One region of the Kaistia nematophila genome, then DNA from elsewhere that is predicted to be linked to it. Evidence: riboswitches for the same ligand, from Rfam matches in the RefSeq annotation. Region 1 holds a riboswitch; each other region holds the start of a gene.
The links. Region 1 has a riboswitch for cobalamin ahead of OSH07_RS04635 (CbtB domain-containing protein). Riboswitches for the same ligand answer to the same signal wherever they lie in the genome.

Region 1 (5,804 bases):
ACGACGTCACGTTCCGCTTCCATCAGGTTGGAGAGCCAGAGCGTCAGGCAATCGACGAGGATGACGCGGCCGGGATCGGCGAGATCAGCCAGCCGGGCTGTCAGGTCGAGCGGCTCTTCCACCGTCGTCCAGTCGAGGCCTCGCCGGTCGCGATGCGCCGAAATCCGCGCCTGCATTTCAGCATCGCGGATCTCGGCGGTGGCGAGGTAGGTGGCCGGCAACCCGGTGCGGGCCACCAGTTCCTCGGCGAAGCGGCTCTTGCCGGAGCGGGCGCCGCCGAGGACGAGCGCCGTGCGCGGCGCGGAAGGTGCCACGATCTCAGGCCGTCCGGGACAGGCGCTGATAGAGCCAGCCGGAGAAGAGGCCCGACAGCGCCCATAGCAGCGCGCTGACCACCAGCGAGGCCGCGACGAACTCGCCGCCGAGGCCAGCCGGATAGGAGGCTTCGAGCGTCGGCGGCACCGGTGCGCCGATCACATGCGGCAGCACGCCGATGACAAGGCCGGCAGCCTTCAGCAGCCACGAACCGCTGAAAACGATCAGCGCAAGGCCGATCGCCGAGGCAGCGACGGTCGAGAGCCACCAGACCTGCCGCGAGGTGACCTCGGCGGCTGCCGTGCCGGGAAGCTCCGGCGACAGGCCGAGCGACGGCAGCAGCGAGGCGGCGAAGAAGCCGGCCACGCCCCAGAGCACGCCGGTGCGCGCGTCGATCTTGCCGCCGCGGATCGACATCAGGCCGAGCAGAACGGCCGAAACGCCGACCCCCATCAGCAGGTTGGCGAGCAGCGTGTAGGCCGAGCGCTCGAAGCCGTCCGCCGGCGACCACGCGTCCTCGTCATGCTGATGCGCCGGAGCGGCTTCGGGAGCGGCCGCCTCATGCGCATGGGCCTCGGTCGTCGAGTGCTCGTGCGGCGCGGCGGCGGCGGCCGGCGCCGGCTCGGCGTTCTCGAAGGTTTCGGCGTGGAGGATCAGAGGCTCGGTGGTGACCGCCTGAACGACGGACAGCGCAATGCCCACGGCAAGCCCCGCGCCGAAGGCGCTGAGGATGATCGTCTTGAACATGTTGATCCCTATGGCGTCAGTGGCAGGGCAGACCGAGGGAATGCCGGGTGTCGTGAGTCGCGTTGTGGATCAGGCTCGGCGCGGCGAAGCCGGTGCCGATGAACAGGAACAGACCGAAGGCGACGGCGAACAGGGCCGGGACGATGCGGGAACCCGCCTGCGCCTCTACACCGGAAATCGACGTGGACCGCGTTGCGGCCTTGGAAAGATTGGACATAGCGTCTCCTTGGCCGTCCCACCGACGGCTGACTGGTATGAGGCGCTGGCTGGTCTCCTGGCTCGCGGGTCGCAGCTTCCTCGACGCCTTCCCGGTTTCCCAGTGGCCATCGCGAGGTCGCTCGCCGCATACAGTTGCGGGGGCAGCTTCGGCATTGGAATCCCGCTAGGGGTCCTTCCGTACCGAATTCCCATTTCATCCCCCTGAACCTTGGGTCCATCGGGGGAACCGACGCAAAATGACGCTAGATGGATTGCCGCTCCGGCGCAAGTCGCCGCTCATTTGGCGGCGGCGGTGCCCTTGTTGCGAAAGTGGGCCCAGCGGCGGAGGATCGCGACTTCGGATTGCCGGCGCAGGCGCCGCACGCGCGGAAAATCGTGCGACAGCACCACCAGCCCGACCGGCACCATCCAGAAGCCGAGCACCGGCAGGAATCCGAGCACGCCGCCCAGCAGGAAGCCGCCGCCGATGGCGACGCGCGCCGTGCGGCTGCGCGGGAGGGAGATCGCCTTCTTGCCGAAACGAATGGATGCCATGCGGGTCGGGCACTCCCGGGAGGATTGTTCAAAGCCCGCCATCAACCCGCGTCGCGGGAGGCTCGAGGCTGTCCTTTTATGTGGAAGAGGCCGGCCCGATTGCAACACCCCGTCCTGCCGTCCGCAGTGAACCGGGAGAGACGCCGAGCGCCAAGCGCGAGGCGGAAAACAATCAAGGGGCCGGATGGCTATCCATCCGACCCCTTGATCAAAACTGGCTCCGCGAGTTGGACTCGAACCAACGACCCGGTGATTAACAGTCACCTGCTCTACCAACTGAGCTATCGCGGAACAGCGTATGCGGCCCCTTTCCTCGCCTCGTCGAGGCTCGGAAACAATCAAGGGGCTAGATGGCTATCCATCCAACCCCTTGATCGAATTTGGCTCCGCGAGTTGGACTCGAACCAACGACCCGGTGATTAACAGTCACCTGCTCTACCAACTGAGCTATCGCGGAACAGCGTCGCCGCTGCTGTGAGCGAGGCTATAGCAAAGCCCGTATCGGCTTGCAAAGACCTAAAACGCATGTTTTCCGCCCATATAGGGCAAGGGGCGCCAAAACGTAGCGTTCCCGCGGGTTTGGCGTGGGGATAACTCGAACGATCGAACCCGGATCCGCAGCCGCATAAATATCGCCGGGCGGTCTCCCGGCCGCCCGAACGCGCCTATCGCGCCGCCGCCATCTCGCGCAATCTCTCCACCGCCTGGCGGACGAGCGGGTCGAGCCCGGCGCCGCCGGCGTCGAGATGGGCGAGAATGCCGGCCCGCATCCGGGGGTCCCAGAACTTGCGCAGATGCTCGGCGATCGCCGCAGGGGCCTTCTCCGCGCCCTGGCTGGCGAAGAACTTGCCGATCTGGTTCGCCATGTAGACGAGCTTCTCGGACGTATCAGACGACATGGGCTGCAACTTCCTCGGCAATCCGATGCGGATGGGTGAAGACTTCGAAGCTGTCGCCGCGCGCGATGGCCGCCAGCGTGATGCCGGCGGCCTCGGCTGTGCGGACGGCGAGCGCGGTCGGCGCCGACACGGCGACAATCAACGGCGCGCCGATCATGGCCGTCTTCTGCACCATCTCGACCGAGACGCGGCTGGTCAGGATCACCATGCCGGACGCCCCGTCGATGCCGTCCCGCGCCAGCGCACCGCAGAGCTTGTCGAGCGCATTGTGGCGACCGACATCCTCGCGCAATGCAACGACGCCCTTCCCCGGCAGCGCGAAAGCGGCGGCATGCATGGAATGGGTCTCGCCGTTCAACAATTGCAGCGGCGCCAGCGCCGCCAGCGCGCCGCGGATCTCCCGCGCGCTGAAGCGCGTGGCCTGGTCGACCGGCGGCACACGGCGCATCGCCTCGGCGAGGCTGTCGATGCCGCAGAGGCCGCAGCCGGTCGGCCCGGCCATGTAGCGCCGACGCTGCGCCAGCGCCTGGCCGCGAGACGCGGCGAGCCACATGCGCAGCTCGACGCCGATCTCCTGCTCGACGATTTCAAGCCGCTCGATCTCGGGCGCATCCGCGACGATGCCTTCCGAGAGGCTGAAGCCGACGGCGAAGTCCTCGAGGTCCGCCGGCGTCGCCATCATCACGGCCTGCGTGCTGCCGTCATAGGTCAGGGCGACAGCTACCTCCTCCGGGATCGCGCGCTCGCCCGCCGCCGCGCCATCGGCGCGCCAGAGCATCCTCGGCACGCGGCGGACGGGCGATTTCATGGCCCTACTCCGCCGCCTCGACGACCGGCAGGATTCGACGGCTGCTGCGGGCGCGGTCCTCGTAGCTCTCCTGCCAGGCCGTCGGGCCGTTGGAGGCGGAAACCTGCACCGCCGTCACCTTGTATTCCGGGCAATTGGTGGCCCAGTCGGAGAAATCCGTCGTGACGACGTTCGCCTGCGTGCCCGGATGATGGAACGTCGTGTAGACGACTCCGGGCGCAACACGCTCGGTGATCAGCGCGCGCAGGCTCGTCTCGCCGGAGCGGCTGGCGAGCTTCACCCACTGGCCGTCCTGCACGCCGCGCTGCTCGGCATCGTGCGGGTGCATCTCCAGCCGGTCCTCTTCGTGCCAGACGACGTTCTCCGTGCGCCGCGTCTGCGCGCCGACATTGTACTGCGACAGGATGCGGCCGGTGGTGAGCAGCAGCGGGAAGCGTGGGCCGGTGCGCTCGTCGGTCGCGACATATTCGGTGACCATGAAGCGCCCCTTGCCGCGCACGAATCCGTCGATATGCATGACGGGCGTGCCGAGCGGCGCCTTCTCGTTGCAGGGCCACTGCACCGAGCCCTCGGCTTCCAGCTTGGCATAGGAAACGCCGGCGAAGCTCGGCGTCAGCCGCGCGATCTCGTCCATGATCTCGGACGGATGAGCGTAATTCATGTTGAAGCCCATGGCGTGGGCGAGCGCAAGCGTGATCTCCCAGTCCGCCTTGCCGGATTTCGACGGCATCACCTTGCGGACGCGCTGGATGCGGCGCTCCGCATTGGTGAAGGTGCCGTCCTTTTCCAGGAAGGTCGAGCCCGGCAGGAAGACATGGGCGTAGTTGGCCGTCTCGTTCAGGAACAGGTCCTGCACGACGACGCACTCCATGGCGGCGAGACCGGCCGCGACATGGCGGGTGTCGGGGTCGGACTGCAGGATGTCCTCACCCTGGACATAGAGGCCCTTGAAGACGCCATCGACAGCGGCGTCGAGCATGTTGGGGATGCGCAGGCCCGGCTCGCTGTCGAGCGGCACGCCCCAGAGCGATTCGAACAATTGCCGCGTCTCGTCGCCCGAGACATGGCGATAGCCGGAGAACTCGTGCGGGAACGAGCCCATGTCGCAGGCGCCCTGGACGTTGTTCTGGCCGCGCAGCGGGTTCACGCCGACGCCGGGCCGGCCGATATTGCCGGTCGCCATGGCGAGATTGGCGATCGCCATCACCGTGGTCGAGCCCTGGCTGTGCTCGGTGACGCCGAGGCCGTAATAGATCGCGCCATTGCCGCCGGTGGCATAGAGCCGGGCGGCGGCGCGGAGATCCGCCGCCGGAACGCCGGAAACCGCCTCGATCGCCTCCGGGCTGTGGCGCGGGTCGGCGACGAAGGAGGCCCAGTCCTGGAACTCGTCCCAGTCGCAGCGCTCGCGCACGAAGGCCTCGTCGGCCAGCCCCTCGGTGACGATGACATGCGCCATGGCGGTGAGCACCGCGACATTGGTGCCGGGCTTCAGCGGCAGGTGATGGGCTGCCTCGACATGCGGAGTACGCACGAGATCGATGCGGCGCGGATCGACGACGATCAGCTTGGCGCCCTCGCGCAGCCGCTTCTTCATGCGCGAGCCGAACACCGGATGCGCGTCGGTGGGATTGGCGCCGATGAGCAGGATAACATCGGCCTGCTCGACGGAGTCGAAATCCTGTGTGCCGGCCGAGGTGCCATAGGTCTGGCTGAGGCCATAGCCGGTCGGCGAATGGCAGACGCGGGCGCAGGTGTCGACATTGTTGTTGCCGAAGCCGCCGCGGATCAGCTTCTGGACCAGGAAGGTCTCTTCATTGGTGCAGCGCGACGAGGTGATGCCGCCGATCGAGAGGCGACCATACCTGGCTTGGATGCGCTTGAACTCCGACGCCGTATAGGCGATCGCCTCTTCCCACGACACTTCGCGCCACGGGTCGGTGATGCTTGCGCGGATCATCGGGTTGAGGATGCGCTCCTTGTGGCTGGCATAGCCCCAGGCGAAGCGTCCCTTGACGCAGGAATGGCCGCGATTGGCCTTGCCGTCCTTCCACGGCACCATGCGGACGACCTCGTTGCCGCGCATCTCGGCCTTGAAGGTGCAGCCGACGCCGCAATAGGCGCAGGTGGTGATGACCGAATGCTCGGGCTGGCCGATCTCGATCACCGATTTCTCGGTCAGGGTCGCCGTCGGGCAGGCCTGCACGCAGGCGCCGCAGGAGACGCATTCCGAACCAAGGAAGCTCTCTTCCATGCCGGGCGAGACGACGCTGTCGAAGCCGCGA
Region 2 (5,804 bases), 590 kb from region 1:
CTTCTCGACGCGCTGGGCCCGGATATTGGCGAGCGCGGCCTTGGAGGTGCGGAGCGCGTTCTCCTGCGTGACCGAGTCGATCTCGGCGATCAGGTCGCCCTTATTCACCTGCTGGCCGAGCTCGACCTTGAGCGCGGTGACGCGGCCGGAGACCTGCGCGCCGACGGCGACGAGCTTGGACGGCTTCAGCGTACCGGTCGCCAGGACCGTCTCCTCGACGTTTCCGGTCGAGACGGTTGCCGTCATCATCGCCGGTGCCTTGGCGCCGGTGATGCTGGAGCGGAAGGCGTAGCCGGCGCCCGCCAGCACGATGAGCGCGAGGATCAGGAGGGGGAGGCGGGAGCGCCTGCCTTTGGGGTTCGTGCTCATGCGGGGCGTTTTCCGAAATAGGGCTGGACTGCCTTGGGCCGGGTGCGCAGGGAAGCGGCGCACGGTGTCGGCGAGGCGATGTCGGGGTGGAGAAAGCGGCGGCGCTGGCGACTATTGCCGGGCAATATGCGGGCCCGTTCGCTTGTCGACGATGACCGGCTTCGAACTGTCGATCGTGCCGCTCCAGCCGCCGCCGAGCGCCTTGTTGAGCGCGATATAGTCGGTGGCGATGGCGACGCGGCTTTCGATCAGGGCGTCCGAGGCCGAATAGAGCGAACGCTCGGCGGTCAGCACGTCGAGGAAGCTGGAGGAGCCGGCCTGGAACAGCGTGCGGGCGACGGTGTTGGCCTCGCCATAGGAGCGGGCGGCCGAGGCGAGCTTGCCGGAGCGGATGCGCTCCTGCGACAGCGCGACGATGGCGTTCTCGACGTCTTCGAGCGCAGTCAGTACCGCCGCCTGATAGGCGATGAAGCTCTGGTCGCGTTGGGCCTGCGTCACCTCGACCGCGGCCTTCAGCTGGCCGCCGTTGAAGATCGGCACCGTCAGGGTGGGACCGAAGGCCCAACTGATCGACGAGCTCTTGCCGAGATCGCCGAGCTTGGCACCGTTGGTGGCGATGTTGCCGGTCAGGCTGGCGCTTGGATAGCGCGCCGCCTCGGCCTGGCCGATCTTCGCCGTCGCGCTCGCATATTGCGCCTCGGCGAGGCGGACATCCGGGCGGGCGGTGAGGATATCGGCCGGGATGCCGGCCGGAATGGGCAGGCGCGGCGCCGGGACCGGTTTCGGCTTCTTCATCCGCTCGACCAGGGCGCCGGGAGCGCGGCCGGTCAGGACGGAGAGGCGGTGCACGGTCTCGGCATAGGCGGCTTCGAGCGACGGGATGCCGGCCTCGGTGCTGCTGGCCTGGCCCTCGGCCGTTGCGACGTCGGCGGCGGTGGCGCCGCCGGCCTCGAATTTGTTGCGGGTGATCGCCGCCGTCTCGCGCTGCGATGCCGCCGTGCGCCTGGCGAGCGCGATGCGGGCCTGGTAGCCGCGGGCGGTGACATAGTTGCTGGCGACGTCGCCGATCATGGTGAGCAGAGCCGCGCGCAATTCTTCCTCGGCCGCATCCATGCCATAGCGGGCCGCCTCGACGGCGCGCTTGTTGCCGCCGAAGAGGTCGAGCTCCCAGCTGGCGTCGAGCCCGGCCTGGAACTGGCTGGAGACGTCGCCATTGCTCTTGCTGCGCGTGGCGGCGCCGCTGCCATTGGCCGACGGCAGAAGCGTGCCGACCGTCTGGCGGTAGCTGGCGCGCGCTTCGCGGATGCTGGCCTTGGCGGTGGCGACGTCGAGATTGCCGGCGACGGCCTCGTTCACCAGATCATCGAGCATCGGGTCGCCGAGGTGTTGCCACCATTGCGACAGCTCCGGCGGCTTCGACGGCTTGACCGCGGAGCCGGCGCTCCATTTCATCGGCAGCGAGACTGTCGGCTTCTCGACATCCGGCCCGACGACGACGCAGCCGCCGAGCGCCGTCGTCAGGGCAAGCAGCAGCCCCAGACGGGACAGTCTGGCGGACGTGCGCTGGGATGCTCCGGATGGAGCCTGTCCGGAGCGCGGTTCCGCAAATTGCCGGGCGACCGGAAGCCTTTGAAGAAGCAAGTGTGAATCCAAATTAATTATAATGAAGGCTAGCTATATTCGTCGGCTCGACGGCCCGTCAACGCCGCCCGGCAGGGCGCATGGCCGCATGCAGATTGCGCTGCGGCGTCTTGCACGCGGCCTTCGCGGAGGCCGGATCTGCATGTCTGGCGTGGCAGCCGCTATGATCGGCGCAGGGAATCGCGGGCGGCTGGATCCAGCCAGCCTGCCTCACAGGAGAAAGACGGCGTGACGGTCACGATCTACGGCATCAAGAACTGCGACACGATGAAGAAAGCCCGGCAGTGGCTTGATGCCAATGGCATTTCCTATGCGTTCCATGATTACAAGGCCGAGGGCATCGATCGCGCCCATCTCGATCGCTGGGTCGGCGAGCTGGGCTGGGAGACGGTGCTGAACCGGGCGGGAACGACGTTCCGCAAGCTCGAAGACGCCGACAAGCAGGATCTCGACGCCAGCAAGGCGATCGGCCTGATGCAGGCGCAGCCCTCGATGATCAAGCGGCCGATCCTCGATCTCGGCGACGGTCGCCTGCTGGCCGGCTTCAAGCCGGAGATCTATGCGGCGGCGTTCGAATAGGCCTCATGTTGATATAAGGATATCTTTATATCCCGCTTGACGGAGGGCGGCACGACGCCTAGGAGTCGGGCGTCGTGGTTCCCTGGGCCGTCTGCGCGGCGCCAGGGCTAAGAGGGAATCCGGTGCGTCTGTCCGAAGGGGCGGGCAATGCCGGAGCTGCCCCCGCAACTGTGAGCGGCGAGCCCGGGTCCATTCCGTGTCACTGAAGCGAGAGCTTCGGGAAGGCCGGGCCGGGGCGGCGACCCGCGAGCCAGGAGACCTGCCGCGACCTCATAACGTCCCTGGGCGGGGTGTCCCGGTGGTGCGCTTGCGCCCGCCGTTCTTCGCGCCGGGATTCTACGCATGCGTCCGCTCGGCCTTTGCCCCCAAACATTTGGGGTAAGCCGATGTCTCCTTCTCCTTCCACGCTGCCTGTCAGCACGCTCGGTACGCCGCGGATCGGTCCGCGCCGCGAGCTCAAGTCTGCCCTCGAAAGCTACTGGTCCGGCAAGAGCCGCTCCGATGACCTGCTCGCCAGCGCCGCCGCGCTTCGCGCCTCCAACTGGGCGCGCCAGCATGCGCTCGGCGTCACCAACATCCCGTCGAACGATTTCTCGCTCTATGACCATGTGCTCGACACCAGCCTCATGGTCGGGGCGATCCCGGAGATCTATGGCTGGACCGGCGGCCCGGTGCCGCTCGACACCTATTTCGCCATGGCGCGCGGCAGCCAGGGCGATGGCGCGCATGCGGATTGCGGGCATCATCATCACGGCGCGGGGCAGGGCGTGCCGGCGCTCGAAATGACGAAGTGGTTCGACACCAACTACCACTACATGGTGCCGGAATTCACGGCCGGGCAGCGCTTCAGCCTCGCCGCGACCAAGCCGCTTGACGAATATCTGGAGGCGAAGGCGCTCGGCTACGAGACGCGGCCGGTGCTGCTCGGTCCCGTCAGCTATCTGAAACTCGGCAAGAGCAAGGATGCCTCGCTCGATCCGCTGTCGCTGCTGCCCGGCCTGCTGCCGGCCTATGTCGAGATGCTGCGCCGGCTGGCGGCGAACGGCGCCGAATGGGTGCAGATTGACGAGCCCTGCCTCGTCCTCGACCTCGACGACAAGAGCCGGCAGGCGCTCCGCGTCGCCTACGGCATGTTCGCCTATGCGCTGCCCAAGCTGAAGCTGATGCTCACCCCCTATTTCGGCGCGCTCGGCGACAATCTCGACACCGCGCTGGAGCTGCCCGTCGCGGGCCTGCATCTCGATCTCGTTCGCGCGCCGGAGCAGCTCGATGCCGTGCTGGCGAAGGCGCCGCGCGGGCTCGTGCTGTCGCTTGGTGTCATCGACGGCCGCAACATCTGGCGCGCCAATCTCGCCACCCTGCTCGACCGGCTGGAGCCGGTGGTGGCGCGCCGGGGTTCGGATCATATCCAGATCGCTTCGTCCTGTTCGCTGCTGCATGTGCCGATCGACCTGGAACAGGAAACCGAACTCGACGCCGAGCTGAAGAGCTGGCTGGCCTTCTCCGTCCAGAAGATGGGCGAACTGGCGAGCCTCGGCCGGGCGCTGGCGGGCGGGCGCGAGAGCGTCGCCGCCGAGATCGCCGCCTCGGTGCTTGCCGTCGGCACGCGTTCGACGTCGCCCCGGGTTCATGACGCCGCCGTGGCGGCCCGCTCCGCCGCCGTCACCGCCGAGCAAGCGCGGCGGGCGAGCCCGTTTGTCGAGCGGCACGCGCTGCAGCAGGGCGTGCTCGACCTGCCGGCCTTCCCGACGACGACGATCGGCTCCTTCCCGCAGACGTCAGAGGTGCGCAAGGCGCGCGCCGCGCATGCCAAGGGCGCCCTGGACGACACCGCCTATGAGGCGTTCCTGTGCCATGAGACCGAGGCGGCGATCCGCTGGCAGGAGGAAATCGGGCTCGACGTGCTCGTCCATGGCGAGTTCGAGCGCAACGACATGGTGCAGTATTTCGGCGAACAGCTCGCCGGCTTCGCCTTCACCAAGTCCGGCTGGGTGCAGAGCTATGGCTCGCGCTATGTGCGGCCGCCGATCCTGTTCGGCGACGTGTCGCGGCCGAAGCCGATGACGGTCGAATGGTGGCGCTATGCCCAGTCGGTGACGAGCAAGCCGATGAAGGGCATGCTGACCGGACCGGTGACGATCCTGAACTGGTCGTTCGTGCGCGACGACGTTCCGCGCAGTGTCGCATGCCGGCAGATCGCGCTCGCCATCCGCGACGAGGTGCAGGATCTCGAGAAGGCCGGCGCGTGCATGATCCAGATCGACGAGGCGGCGCTGCGCGAGGGCCTGCCGCTCCGGCGCGGCGAATGGGGTCCCTATCTCGCCTGGGCCGTCGAGAGCTTCCGGCTCTGCGCCTCGGGCGTCGCTGACCGGACCCAGATCCACACCCACATGTGCTATTCCGAGTTCAACGACATCATCGACGCCATCGCGGCGATGGATGCCGACGTGATCTCGATCGAGACGTCGCGCTCGAAGATGGAGCTGCTCGAAGCCTTCGTCGGCGACAATTATCCGAACGACATCGGGCCGGGCATCTACGACATCCACTCGCCGCGCGTGCCGGCGGTAGCAGAGATGACCGACCTGCTCGACAAGGCGGTCGAGCGCCTGCGGGCGAGCCAGATCTGGGTCAATCCGGATTGCGGGCTGAAGACGCGCAAATGGGAGGAAGTCCGCCCGGCGCTCGTCAACATGGTGGCAGCCGCCCGGCAATTGCGGGCGCGCTTCGCCGAAGCCACGGAGTAACTCCGGGTGTCAGCCATGCCGGGGAGCCCTCTCCGGCATGGCGAAAGGCGAGGCCGACAAAGGCGAGTCCGGCCAACGGCTTGCGCGGTTATCCTCGCAGGGCGCGCAGCGCGTTCAGGATCACGGCGACGTCGATCGCCTCCTGCAGAAGTGCGCCCTGCAGTGGCTGCAGGTAGCCGAGCGCGGCGGCGATCATGGCGAGGATCGAAAGGCCGAGCCCGACGACCACGCTCTGCATCGCGATCTTTGCCGAGCGATGCGAGATTCCGATCGCATCGGCGAGGCGGTCGAGCCGGTCGACCAGCAGCACGACATCGGCCGATTCCGACGAGGCGGCCGCGCCGCGCGCGCCCATGGCGACGCCCACGTCGGCGACCGCGAGCGCCGGTGCGTCATTGACGCCGTCGCCTACCATCATGACGGGGCCGATCTTGCGCGCCTCCAGCACGACATCGACCTTTTCCTGCG
Region 3 (5,804 bases), on a different contig from region 1:
GCATCCAGTGGTTGTTGCAGCCGGCGAGGTACTTTTCCCAGGCCCAGCGATATTTGAGCGGCAGCAGCTGGTTCACGTCGGCGCGGCAATTGATCATCGCCTTGTCGTCGACGGAGACGCGGCCGCCGGCGCGGTCGATGGCGCCGAGGCCGGTGGCATCGGCGACGGTATCCCCCTGCCCGGTAGTCGCGACAAGCGCGCCCGGCGCGGGAGCGGATTTGGGTTCGGACCAATCGAGCATGGTCAACTCCTTTGAAATTTTGGCTGCGCGGCACGGAGGCGCGCGACGACACGATTCTTCACCTCTCCCTGGGGGAGAGGTCGACGGCGAAGCCGGCGGGTGAGGGGTCGAGGCATTGCCGGGTGAGGCTGGAACCCCTCACCCGGACCTGCGGTCCGACCTCTCCCCATGGGAGAGGTAAAGCCCAGCCCCTCCCCCTGCCCTTACTGGCAGGCCTCGCAGTCGGGGTCGTCGATCGCGCAGGCCTTGCCCCAGGCTTCGCCGATCGGGATCGCGATCGGCTGGGGGGCCGGCTTGATCGCCGCCGGCACGACGATCGGCGCGGCGGCTGCCGGCGCGGTGGCGATCACCGCAGAGACGGCGTTCAACTTGCCGTCCGTACCCTTCAGCGTCGACTTCTCGACATGCGTCGCCGAGCGCGAGCGCAGGTAATACGTCGTCTTCAGGCCGCGCTGCCAGGCGAGCCGGTAGAGCGCGTCGAGCTTCTTGCCCGAGGGATTGGCGATGTAGAGGTTGAGCGACTGCGCCTGGTCGATCCACTTCTGCCGGCGCGCCGCCGCCTCGATCAGCCAGGACGAGTCGATCTCGAAGGCCGTGGCATAGAGCGCCTTCAGATCGTCCGGGATGCGGTCGATCGGGCCGATGCTGCCGTCGAAATATTTGAGGTCGGAGACCATCACCTCGTCCCAGAGGCCGCGCGCCTTCAGGTCGTGCACCAGGGCGGCGTTCACCACCGTGAAGTCGCCCGACATGTTCGACTTGACGTAGAGGTTCTGGTAGCCGGGCTCGATCGACTGCGCCACGCCGCAGATGTTGGAGATCGTCGCCGTCGGCGCGATCGCCATGGTGTTGGAATTGCGCATGCCGACGGTCTTCACCCGCTCGCGCAGGCCTTCCCAGTCGAGCACGGTCGAGCGGTCGAGATCGAGGCCGCCACGGGCTTCCGAAAGCAGCTCGACCGAGTCGATCGGCAGGACGCCCTGCGACCAGAGCGAGCCTTCGAAACTCGGATAGCGGCCGCGCTCGGCGGCAAGGTCGGTCGAGGCCGAGATCGCATGGAACGAGATCGCCTCCATGCTCTCGTCGGCGAAGCGGACGGCCGCCTCGGAAGCGTAGGGAATGCGCAGCGCCTGCAGCGCGTCCTGGAAGCCCATCAGGCCAAGGCCGACCGGACGATGGCGCAGGTTGGAGCGGCGCGCCTCCGGGATCGTGTAGAAATTGATGTCGATGACGTTGTCGAGCATCCGCATCGCCGTCTGGACGGTGCGCGCCAGCCGGTCGAGATCGAGGCCGTCGCCGACGATGTGGTGGGCGAGGTTGATCGAGCCGAGATTGCAGACCGCGACCTCGTCGTTCGAGGTGTTGAGCGTGATCTCGGTGCAGAGATTGGACGAGTGCACGACGCCGGCATGGCGCTGCGGCGAGCGGATGTTGCAGGGATCCTTGAAGGTGATCCAGGGATGCCCGGTCTCGAACAGCATGGTCAGCATGCGGCGCCAGAGGTCGGTCGCCTTGACCTCCTTGTGGACGCGCATCTCGCCGCGCTTCGCCTTCGCCTCGTAGCCCTCATAGGCGGTCTTGAAGGCGGGGCCGTAGAGGTCGTGCAGGTCCGGCGTCTCGTCGGGCGAGAACAGCGTCCAGACGCCGTCCTCGGCGACGCGCTGCATGAACAGGTCCGGCACCCAGTTGGCGGTGTTCATGTCATGCGTGCGGCGGCGGTCGTCGCCGGTGTTCTTGCGGAGATCGAGGAATTCCTCGATGTCGACATGCCAGGTCTCGAGATAGGCGCAGACGGCGCCCTTGCGCTTGCCACCCTGATTGACGGCGATCGCGGTGTCGTTCGCCACCTTCAGGAACGGCACCACGCCCTGGCTCTCGCCATTCGTGCCCTTGATGTGGGCGCCGAGGCCGCGCACGCGCGTCCAGTCATTGCCGAGGCCGCCGGAATACTTTGCCAGCAGCGCATTGTCCTTCACCGACTTGAAGATGCCGTCGAGATCGTCCGGCACCGTGGTCAGGAAGCAGGAGGAAAGCTGCGGCCGCAGCGTGCCGGAATTGAACAGGGTCGGCGTCGAGGCCATGAAATCGAACGACGACAAGAGGTCGTAGAACTCGATCGCCCGCGTCTCGCGGTCGATCTCGCGCAGCGCCAGGCCCATGGCGACGCGCATGAAGAAGGCCTGCGGCAGCTCGATGCGGGTGCCGCCGGTCTGCAGGAAATAGCGATCGTAGAGGGTCTGCAGGCCCAGGAACTGGAAGTTGAGGTCGCGTTCGGGCTTCAGCGCCGCGGCAAGGCGGGCGAGGTCGTAGCGGCCGAGCTCGGGATCGACCAGCTCGTGCTCGATGCCGACGCGGATGAAGGCGGGGAAATAGTCGGCATAGCGGGTCGCCATCTCGGCCTGGGTCGGCTGCGCCACGACGCCCTCGACGAAGGAGACGGCCTCGGCGCGCAGCATGTCGAGCAGCAGGCGGGCGCTGACAAAGGCGTAGTTGGGCTCGCTCTCGACCAGCGTGCGCGCCGCCATCACCGGCGCCAGCGCCAGCTCGGCCGGCGAGATGCCGTCATAGAGGTTGCGGCGCGTCTCGGCGAGGATCGCGGCGGCGTCGACATCGGCGAGGCCGGCGCAGGCCTCGTCGACCACGAGCTGCAGGCGGCGCTCGTCGAGCGGGCGGAGGATGCCGTCGGCGCCGCGCACCTGGAACAGCGGCGCGCCGGCGGGAACGGCCGCCTCGGCCGTGCGGCGGGCGCGGGCGCGCTCCTCGCGATAGAGCACATAGGCGCGGGCGACCTTGTGGTGCTCGCCGCGCATCAGCGCCAGCTCGACCTGGTCCTGCACGTCCTCGATATGCAGCGCGCGATCGGAGCCGACGCGGCGCGTCAGCGCGCTGACGATCTGGCCGGTCAGGTCGTCGACGATCTCGTGCACGCGGCGCGAGGCGGCGGCGCTGTTGCCCTCGACGGCGAGAAACGCCTTGGTGAGCGCGACGGCGATCTTGGCGGCGTCGAAGGGCGACACCGAGCCGTTGCGACGAATGACATGAAATGCCGGCGTGGCGGCGGCAGACGCCTTGGACGGAACCGGAACCGGCGAATGCGACGGGTTGGACGCGAGGGGTACGCTGCGGTCGGAATCGATCGTGAGTGACATCGGCTTCAGCCCAGATGTTGGAGCGGGGGCGAGCCGAAGCGAATAGAACGCGCGGCCCGAAAAAGGCCGCACGGTTCCAGCGCTCCACCGGGACACCCCGCCCGAGGACGTTTTCAATCTGTCGAGGCAGGTCTCCTGGCTCACGGGTCGTCGTTCTGCCCACCTTCCCGGAACCTCACGGTTCCAGTGGTCTCTCCGGACAGATACTCGCCGTTCACAGTTGCGGGGGCAGCTCCGGCTTCACCCTTTTCAGGGCGTCCCGGCATTCCCTCAAACTCCCGGATCTTGCGACTCGAAAGAGCCTCGACACGCAGATGTAGTGCGCTTCTCGGCTTTCTCCGTCAACATGTAGTTATTCTTGACTCACAACGAATCAGGTGGGCGGCCGGCCTCAGCAGGCGCTCGCATACATGCCGGTGGTGCGGAACTCGGTCGGACTGGTGCCGAAGAAGCGGCGGAACACCTTGGCGAAATAGTTGGAATCGTCGAAGCCGGACAGCACCGCGACCTCCTTCACCGACAAGACCTGCTGGCCGGCGAGCAGGCGGGCGGCGCGGCGCATCCGCTCCTGCAGCACGAACTCGGCCGGCGGCATGCCCTCGCTCGCCGCGAACATGCGCGAGAAATGCGCCCGGCTGAAGCCGGAGAATTCGGCCAGCTCCGGCACCGACAGCGGCTTGTCGAGATTCGCGAGGATGTGCTCGATCACGCGCTGGATGACGCCATTGTCGGCGAGCGAGGCGCCATGCGAGCCGAACACGTCGTCATAGAGCGCCGTCGCCGCCTCGTAGGCGATCGCCGAAGCCGCGCCGGGGGTCTCGCCGCCGCCCTCGACCAGCCGCAGGCTGCAATCGGCGAGGTGGTCGATGGTGTCGGGCCGGAGCCGCAGGATCGGCCCCGTGGCTTCCAGGATCTGGCGATGGATGCGGAGCGCTTCCTGCCCGTTCATCGAGATCCAGAAGAACTCCCAGGGCGTGCCCGGCTCGACGGAATAGCAGTGGTTGTGCGGCACGATCACCAGCATCGTCTCGCCCGCGCCGACGCGATAATTGCGCCGCTCATAGCGCAGGTTGCCGAAGCCCGAAACGGTGTGCTGAAGCACGGTGAAAGGGGTCTGGCCGCGCTTGCGGCCGTCCCAGCTATAGCTCGCGTCGCTGCGCGTCTCGTAGCCCGTGCTGGTCGGCATGGTGTGCAGCCTGTGGCGGCCGCGCGGCAGCGAAACCGTCTTCATGACCGGGGCGCGAAGCGCCAGTTTGTCGAGCATAAAATCACCCGCGAAAGCACAAATTCTCTCTGGTCCGTGCCTGAACCTTGCGCATACTAGCCTCACGCAGAGCGACCGGGCGAAGAAAAAGAGCAGCCGGATGAGCCAATACCACCCAAGGCTGCCAGCGCCCTGCCGAATTCGAGGCAATTTCGAACCTTTTCTGAATGCCCCATCGCGCCGCGCGGCCTGGCATAGCGCCGCTGGCGCGACGACCGCCCCCGAGGAACCCCAGAAACGCCATGTCTAGTTTCAAGATCGCCATTATCGGCGCCGGCAGCGTCGGCTTCACCAAGAAGCTGGTCTCCGACATCCTCTGCGTGCCGGAACTGCGCGAGGTCGAATTCGCGCTGACCGACATCAGCGAGCACAATCTCTCCATGGTCCGCCAGATCCTCGACCGCATGGTCGCGGAGAACAAGCTGCCGACCCGGATCACGGCGACCACCAACCGCCGCGAGGCGCTGGCCGGCGCCCGCTACGTGATCAGCTGCGTGCGCGTCGGCGGCCTCGAAGCCTATGCCGACGACATCCGCATCCCGCTGAAGTACGGCGTCGACCAGTGCGTCGGCGACACGATCTGCGCCGGCGGCATCCTCTATGGCCAGCGCAACATCCCGGTCATCCTCGATTTCTGCAAGGACATCCGCGAAGTCGCCGAGCCGGGCGCGCGCTTCCTGAACTACGCCAACCCGATGGCGATGAACACCTGGGCGGCGATCGAATACGGCAAGGTCGACACGATCGGCCTCTGCCACGGCGTGCAGCATGGCGGCGAGCAGATCGCCGAGGTGCTCGGTGCCACCGACGAGAGCGAGCTGGAATTCATCTGCTCGGGCATCAACCACCAGACCTGGTACGTCGACATCCGCTTCCGCGGCCGCAAGATCGGCAAGGACGAACTGATCGCCGCCTTCGAGGCGCATCCCGTCTATTCGCAGCAGGAAAAGGTCCGCATCGACGTCCTGAAGCGCTTCGGCTTCTACTCGACCGAGAGCAACGGCCACCTGTCGGAATACCTGCCCTGGTACCGCAAGCGGCCGGACGAGATCCATCGCTGGATCGACATGTCGAACTGGATCCATGGCGAGACCGGCGGCTATCTCCGCCACTCGACCGAGACGCGCAACTGGTTCGAGACCGACTTCCC

Region 2: it holds a riboswitch for cobalamin, as region 1 does, so the genes downstream of both, metE (5-methyltetrahydropteroyltriglutamate--homocysteine S-methyltransferase) here and OSH07_RS04635 (CbtB domain-containing protein) in region 1, are expected to answer to the same signal.
Region 3: it holds a riboswitch for cobalamin, as region 1 does, so the genes downstream of both, OSH07_RS11335 (ribonucleoside-diphosphate reductase subunit alpha) here and OSH07_RS04635 (CbtB domain-containing protein) in region 1, are expected to answer to the same signal.

What each region holds. Positions count from the first base shown of each region.
Region 1 is NZ_JAPKNK010000002.1:71,118-76,921, reverse strand. It holds gene cobU (bifunctional adenosylcobinamide kinase/adenosylcobinamide-phosphate guanylyltransferase) at 1-314, opposite strand, end outside; gene OSH07_RS04640 (CbtA family protein) at 319-1,062, opposite strand; gene OSH07_RS04635 (CbtB domain-containing protein) at 1,079-1,279, opposite strand; cobalamin riboswitch at 1,310-1,527, opposite strand; gene OSH07_RS04630 (hypothetical protein) at 1,558-1,815, opposite strand; tRNA gene OSH07_RS04625 (tRNA-Asn) at 2,031-2,106, opposite strand; tRNA gene OSH07_RS04620 (tRNA-Asn) at 2,197-2,272, opposite strand; gene OSH07_RS04615 (formate dehydrogenase subunit delta) at 2,481-2,714, opposite strand; gene fdhD (formate dehydrogenase accessory sulfurtransferase FdhD) at 2,704-3,522, opposite strand; gene fdhF (formate dehydrogenase subunit alpha) at 3,527-5,804, opposite strand, start outside.
Region 2 is NZ_JAPKNK010000002.1:661,510-667,313, reverse strand. It holds gene OSH07_RS07410 (efflux RND transporter periplasmic adaptor subunit) at 1-369, opposite strand, end outside; gene OSH07_RS07405 (efflux transporter outer membrane subunit) at 481-1,908, opposite strand; gene OSH07_RS07400 (ArsC family reductase) at 2,239-2,589, shown strand; cobalamin riboswitch at 2,648-2,870, shown strand; gene metE (5-methyltetrahydropteroyltriglutamate--homocysteine S-methyltransferase) at 2,976-5,336, shown strand; gene OSH07_RS07390 (heavy metal translocating P-type ATPase) at 5,425-5,804, opposite strand, start outside.
Region 3 is NZ_JAPKNK010000004.1:96,501-102,304, forward strand. It holds gene OSH07_RS11330 (ribonucleotide-diphosphate reductase subunit beta) at 1-241, opposite strand, end outside; gene OSH07_RS11335 (ribonucleoside-diphosphate reductase subunit alpha) at 445-3,390, opposite strand; cobalamin riboswitch at 3,499-3,711, opposite strand; gene OSH07_RS11340 (AraC family transcriptional regulator) at 3,782-4,654, opposite strand; gene melA (alpha-glucosidase/alpha-galactosidase) at 4,897-5,804, shown strand, end outside.